DNA from 2 places in the Nocardioides sp. CF8 genome. Region 1 is predicted to be linked to the other one. Evidence: riboswitches for the same ligand, from Rfam matches in the RefSeq annotation. Region 1 holds a riboswitch; the other holds the start of a gene.
The links. A riboswitch is a leader RNA that binds a small molecule or an ion and turns the genes downstream of it on or off. The one in region 1 is predicted to bind thiamine pyrophosphate.
Positions count from the first base shown of each region.

Region 2: linked by a shared signal. The riboswitch ahead of thiE (thiamine phosphate synthase) and the one ahead of CF8_RS01395 (thiamine ABC transporter substrate-binding protein) in region 1 are both predicted to bind thiamine pyrophosphate.

Region 1 is NZ_CM001852.1:277,172-280,567, forward strand. It holds gene CF8_RS01380 (MBL fold metallo-hydrolase) at 1-402, shown strand, start outside; gene CF8_RS01385 (GNAT family N-acetyltransferase) at 390-821, opposite strand; gene CF8_RS01390 (alpha/beta hydrolase) at 818-1,717, opposite strand; TPP riboswitch at 1,776-1,882, shown strand; gene CF8_RS01395 (thiamine ABC transporter substrate-binding protein) at 1,895-2,965, shown strand; gene CF8_RS01400 (ABC transporter permease) at 2,975-3,396, shown strand, end outside.
Region 2 is NZ_CM001852.1:771,541-774,936, forward strand. It holds gene CF8_RS03795 (fumarate hydratase) at 1-1,598, opposite strand, end outside; TPP riboswitch at 1,671-1,781, shown strand; gene thiE (thiamine phosphate synthase) at 1,773-2,378, shown strand; gene CF8_RS03805 (FAD-dependent oxidoreductase) at 2,378-3,391, shown strand; gene thiS (sulfur carrier protein ThiS) at 3,385-3,396, shown strand, end outside.

The sequences.
Region 1 (3,396 bases):
CCGACGATCACCCCGTCGATCGGCTTCGAGCCGGCGCTGGCCGAGCAGCCGCTCGGTGACTTCATGGCCTCCCTGACCAAGGTGCGCGGGCTGCCCGACCTGACGCTCCTGCCGGCCCACGGCCCGGTCGCTCCGAGCTCCCACGCCCGCGTCGACGAGCTCCTCGCGCACCACGAGGTGCGGCTCGACCTGTGCGTCGCCGCGATCGGCGACGGGTCGCGATCGGCGTACGACGTCGCGAGCGTGCTGCCGTGGACCCGGCACGAGCACAAGCTGGCGGACCTCGACGTCTTCAACGCGGCGCTCGCGACGCTCGAGACGCGCGCCCACCTCGAGCTGCTCGTCGCGCGCGGATCGCTCACGCGCGGCGACGACGACGGGGTCGTGCTCTACGGCGCCTGACGCACCATCGGCCGGTGCGCCACCCCGTCCTCGACGAACTCCGGCCCGCTGACCTCGAAGCCGTAGGTGGCGTACCACTCCGTCAGCCCGGTCTGCGCGTCCAGCCGGATCTCGCGGTCGCCGATCGCGGCGAGTGCCGCGGCCATCAGCTCGCGCGCCAGCCCACGGCCACGGGCGGCCGGCGTGACGGCGACGCGTCCGATCCGCGCGTGCGTTCCGTCGTCGAGCACCCGCAGGCAGGCGACCAGCTCGGCCCCGTCGTGGGCCAGCACGTGGCGGGTGGCCGGCTCGAGGTCGCGACCGTCGAGATCGGGGTACGGCGACTGCTGCTCGACGACGAACACCTGCTGCCGCAGTCGCCACAACGCGTAGGCGGCGCGGGAGTCGAGCTCGTCGAAGGTGTGGACGCTGATCGTCACGAGACGAACTCGACGACCTGCCGCAGGGCCCGGCGGGCCTCGGGGATGAACGGCAGGATGCTGTAGACGTGGATGAGGTCGGGCTCCTCGATGCTGGTGAGGTCCCAGCCGGCGTCGGCAGCCCGCTTCGCCAGCAGCCGGCAGCCGGGCGAGAGCAGGTCGCGGGTGCCGTAGAGCTGCAGCGCCGGCGGCAGGTCGTGGAGGTCGGCCAGCGCCGGTGACACCTCCGGACGAGCCAGGTCGCTCGCGGAACCGGCCCACCAGTCGGCGTACACGACGACCTTGGAGTGGAAGAGCCACGGGTCGACGGCATCGACCTCCAGGGTCTCGGGCGTGCTGGTCGTCAGGTCGACCCAAGGTGCGTGCAGGACGAGATGGGTCGCCGGGGTGAGCCCGCGGTCCCGCATCGAGATCGCCATCGCGAGCGCGAGGCCGCCGCCGGCCGAGTCGCCGGCGAGCACGATCCCGCCCGGCTCGTCGGCGAAGCGAGCGGCCTGCGCGACGAGCGCGTCGTGGCTGTCGCGCCAAGTGTGCTCGGGGGCGAGGGGATAGTCGGGCATGACGACCCGCGCCCCGATCCGGCCGGCGAGGCGGGTGGCGTGGCGGAGGTGGGCGGCGTCGATGCCGGCGACGAAGCCGCCGCCGTGGACGTAGAAGAGCGTGCGCGTGGGCTCGGTGTGCCGCGGTGTGATGACGTGGGAGGGGAAGCCGATGTCCTCGGTGACGACGCTGAAGCGCCGCTCGAACTGCCGCACGGCCTTCGTCGGCAGATCCGCGGGGGTGCGCTGGTGCCAGGCCTCGATCCGGGCGCGCTCGGCGGGCTCGGAGTCGAGCTCGCGTGCCTTGCGGACCCGCGGGACGGCGGTGGCGACGATCTGGTGGCGGAGGCTCGGCATGGGCGCAATCTATCCACGGACCAGGAGTGGGGTCGCCCGCGCTGCGGCGTACGCTTGCGGTCGAAGACAGGGGAGCACACCAGTGCTGAGAGTGCAGGACCGTCTGCAGACCCTCCGAACCTGATCCGGTTAACACCGGCGATAGGGAGTCCACGCATGCTGCGTCGCCTTGCCAGCTTGTCCATCACGTCCGTGCTCGTGCTCGCCGCCGCTGGGTGCAGCACCCTGGGCGGGGACGACAACGAGCCGACGGCCACCGAGCCCGGCTCGACCGCGCCCGAGGGTGAGGTCGGCGGCGAGGTCGTGCTCGTGACCCACGAGTCCTTCACCCTGCCCAAGAAGCTGGTCAAGGCCTTCGAGGCCGAGTCCGGCATCGACCTCGTCACCCGCGCCGCCGGCGACGCCGGCACGCTCAGCGCGAAGCTGTCGCTGACCAAGGACAACCCGACCGGCGACCTCGCCTTCGGCATCGACAACACCTTCGCCTCGCGGCCGCTCGGCGAGGGCGTCTTCGCGACCTACGAGCCGACCCTGCCGGAGGGTGCCTCGGACTACACACTGGACGAGGGCGCCGACAAGCTCACCCCGATCGACGTCGGCCACGTGTGCGTCAACATCGACAAGACGTGGTTCGAGAAGCAGAGCATCGAGCCGCCCTCGACCCTGGCCGACCTGATCGACCCGACCTACTCGGACCTGATGGTCGCGCCGGGCGCGTCGACCAGCAGCCCCGGCATGGCCTTCCTGCTCGCCACGATCGCGGAGTACGGCGACGCCGAGGGCGGCTGGCAGGGCTACTGGTCAAGCCTGATGGACAACGGGCTCAAGGTCGTCGACGGCTGGGAGGACGCCTACTACGGCGACTTCACCCAGGGTGGCGGCAAGGGCGAGCGCCCGATCGTCGTCTCCTACGACTCCTCGCCGGCGTTCACCGTCAGCGACGGGGAGACCACCACCGAGGCCCTGCTCGACACCTGCTTCCGCCAGGTCGAGTACGCAGGCGTCCTCGAGGGCGCGGCCAACCCGGCCGGTGCCGAGGCCGTCATCGACTGGCTGCTCTCCGACGAGGTGCAGGCCGCGTTGCCGACCTCGATGTACGTCTACCCCGTGAGCGACAGCGTCGAGGTGCCGACCGACTGGGCGACGTACGCCGTGCAGCCGCCGTCGCCGCTGTCGGTGCCGCCGGCCGACATCGCGACCAACCGTGAGCAGTGGCTCTCGGAGTGGACGGACGTTGTCACCAGGTAGGACCTCCCGGTGAGGCGCTGGCTGACCCTCGCGCTGCTCGCGACCGGGCCGGTGCTGGTCGTCGGCGTGTTCTTCGTGCTGCCGGTGAGCGGCATGGTGGCGCGCGGGTTCTGGCCCGACGGGGCCTTCGACCCTCGCGGCGTCCTCGACGTCCTGGCTCGGCCCCGGGTGCGGCGGGTCGCGTGGTTCACGGTGTGGTCCGCGGGGTCGGCGACGGCGATCGCGGTGCTTCTCGGCCTGCCGGTGGCCTTCGTGCTGCACCGCCTCGCGCTGCCGGGTCGCCGGCTGGTCCGGGCAACGCTGCTGGTGCCCTTCGTGCTGCCGACCGTCGTGGTCGGCGTGGCCTTCCGGCTGCTCCTCGGCGAGGCCGGGCCGCTCGGCTTCCTCGGCCTCGACGGGACACCGGTCGCGATCATCGCCGGCCTCGTCTT
Region 2 (3,396 bases), 490 kb from region 1:
AAGTCCTCGACCTCGATCTTCCAGACGGCCTCCATGCCGAGCTCCTCGTACTCCAGCACCGACACCGAGGTGATGCAGTCCTGGGCGAGGCGGGCGGCGGGGCCGCCGATGGAGCCGAGGTAGAACCCGCCGTGCGAGCCGCACGCCTCGGTGACCTGCTTCGAGCGGTTGCCCTTGGCGAGCATCACCTTCGAGCCACCCGCGGCCTGGAACTGCTCGACGTACGAATCCATCCGTCCGGCCGTGGTCGGGCCGAACGACCCCGACGCCATGCCGGTCGGCGTCTTGGCCGGGCCGGCGTAGTAGACCGGGTGGTCGCGCAGGTAGGACGGCATCTCCTCGCCCGCGTCGAGGCGCTCCTTGATCTTGGCGTGCGCGATGTCGCGCGCGACGACGAGCGGGCCGGTCAGCGAGAGCCGCGTCTTGACGGGGTGCTTGCTGAGCTCGGCCAGGATCTCGTCCATCGGCTGGTTCAGGTCGATCTTCACGACCTCGCCGGAGGCGATCTCCTCCGAGACTCCCGCGGAAGGCATGTAGTGGGCGGGGTCGGTCTCGAGCTGCTCGAGGAAGACGCCCTCCGCCGTGATCTTGCCGAGCGCCTGCCGGTCGGCCGAGCAGGAGACGGCGATCGCGACGGGCAGCGAGGCGCCGTGGCGGGGGAGGCGGACGACGCGCACGTCGTGGCAGAAGTACTTCCCGCCGAACTGCGCGCCGATGCCGAAGGACTGAGTCAGCTTGAAGACCTCCTCCTCGAGCTCGAGGTCCCTGAAGCCATGAGCCGCCATCGAGCCCGCGGTGGGCAGGTCGTCGAGGTAGTGCGCCGAGGCGTACTTCGCGGTCTTCAGCGCATATTCCGCGCTCGTGCCGCCGATGACGACGGCGAGGTGGTACGGCGGGCACGCGGCCGTGCCGAGGGAGCGGATCTTCTCGTCGAGGAAGGCCAGCATCCGCTCGGGGTTGAGGATCGCCTTGGTCTCCTGGAAGAGGAACGACTTGTTGGCCGAGCCGCCGCCCTTGGCCATGAAGAGGAACTTGTACTCCGGCCCCTTCGGACCCTGCTCCATCGAGTAGAGCTCGACCTGCGCCGGCAGGTTGGTGCCGGTGTTCTTCTCCTCGTAGGTCGTCAGCGGCGACAGCTGGGAGTAGCGCAGGTTGAGCTTCGTGTAGGCGTCCTTGACGCCGGCGCTGATCGCCTCGGCGTCGTTGATGCCGGTGAGCACGCCCTCGGACTTCTTGCCCATCACGATCGCGGTGCCGGTGTCCTGGCACATCGGCAGCACGCCGCCGGCGGAGATGTTGACGTTCTTGAGCAGGTCGAGCGCGACGAAGCGGTCGTTGCCGCTGGACTCCGGGTCGTCGATGATCTTGCGGAGCTGCGCGAGGTGCGCGGGGCGCAGGTAGTGGCTGATGTCGTGCATCGCCTCGGCGGTGAGCCGCCGGATCGCCTCCGGGTCGACCTTGAGGAACGTCTGTCCTTCGGCCTCGAACGTGGACACGCCCTCGGTCGTGACCAGCCTGTACGGCGTCTCGTCGGTGCCGTTCGATCCGTGGGTCGGCAGCAGGTCGGCGTAGGGGGTTTCAGCGTCGCTCACGGGCACTGAGACTACGCCGCCCCGAGGTCGAGGCGGCACGCAGCCCGATCGGCGAGCAGTCGACTCTGCTAGCGTCGGACACGTCCCCACGGGAGCTCGCGGCAGCGGGCTGAGAGGGAGCTGAATTCCGCTCCGACCGTTACACCTGATCCGGGTAATGCCGGCGAAGGAAGCGATCCGATGCTGTCCCGTTCCTCCCTGCCCCGCATTTTCGCGCTGGTCTCTGCAGCCGACGACCTCGACCTGCTCGAGGGCCTCGCCGCCGCTGGTGTCACTGGCTTCCAGGTCCGCGACAAGGACGCCACCACGCGCGAGCTGGTCGAGCTGACCCGGCTGGTGCTCGCCGCCGTGCGTCCGGCCGGCGCGACGGTCGTCGTCGACGACCGGCTCGACGTCGCGCTCGCCACCGGCGCCGACGGCGTGCACCTCGGGGCCGACGACCTGGCCGTCGCCGACGCCCGCCGACTCGCGCCCGATCTCCTGATCGGGGCGACCTGTCGCGACCGCGGCGCCATCGAGCGGGCCGCCGCCGACGGCGCCAGCTATGCCGGCTTCGGCCCGGTCTTCGCCACCACCTCGAAGGCCGGACTGCCGGCCCCCCTGGGTCCCGACGCGATCAGGAGTGTCACGGGGGCACTTCCACTGGTCGCGATCGGTGGGGTCGACGCCGTGGGTGCCCGGGCTGCGCGAGCAGCGGGTGCCCACGGCGTCGCCGTGATCGGCTCGATCTGGCGACATCACGATCCCTTGGCAGCCGCGAAGGAGCTCGTGACGGCGGTCGGCTGATGCGTGTGCACGTCCTGGGGGCCGGCATCGTCGGGCTCGCCTGCGCCGTCGAGCTCGTCGAGCGCGGCCACGACGTCACGGTCGTCGACCGGGCCCCCGGCTCGGGCGCCAGCCACGCCGCGGCGGGCATGCTCTCGCCGGCGGGCGAGGCTTGGCACGGCGAGTCCGCCCTGCACGCCCTGGCCGTCGCCTCCGCGGGGTTGTGGTCGCCGTACGCCGCTGGGCTGGGCGTGCCCCTGCACGACTCCGGCACGCTGCTGGTCGGCATCGACGCCGGTGACCGCCAGGAGGTCGAGCGCCAGGCCGAGCTCCTCGCCACCCACGGCGAGCAGGTCGAGGTGCTCGACGGCCGCGCGGCCCGGGCCCTCGAGCCGTCCCTCGGTCGCGTCACTGCCGCCGCGGTGCTGGCGCACGACCGCGCGGTCGACCCCCGCGCCGTCGTCGCGGCGCTGCTCGCCGCGCTCGGGCCGCGGGTGGTCGCGCAGCGCCCCATCGTCGGCCCCGATGCGACGGTGATCGCCACCGGCGCGCGGTTGCCGGCGCCGTACGCGCACCTGGTGCGGGGCGTGCGCGGTGAGATCCTGCGGCTGCGCGGCGACGTCGGCCTGACGCGCGTGCTGCGCGGCTGGGTGCGCGGCGAGCCGGTCTATCTCGTGCCGCGCGCCGACGGGGAGTTGGTCGTCGGCGCCACGTCCGAGGAGCACGACGGTCCGCCGGTGGTCACCGCCGGTGGCGTACGGCGCCTGCTGGATGCCGCGACGGAGCTGGTGCCGGGCCTCGACCGGGCCGAGCTGTGCGAGGCGCTCGCCCGCGACCGGCCGGGGACACCGGACAACCGGCCGCTCGTCGGCCCGACGGGCGACGACGGGATCTTCCTGGCGGCCGGCCACTTCCGCCACGGCGTGCTGCTCGCGCCGCTGACTGCGCGGCTGCTCGCCGACGCGGTCGAGGGCGCCGCGCCCGACCCCCTGCTCGACCCCCGCCGCTTCTCACTCCTGGAGGACAGATGCTGATCACC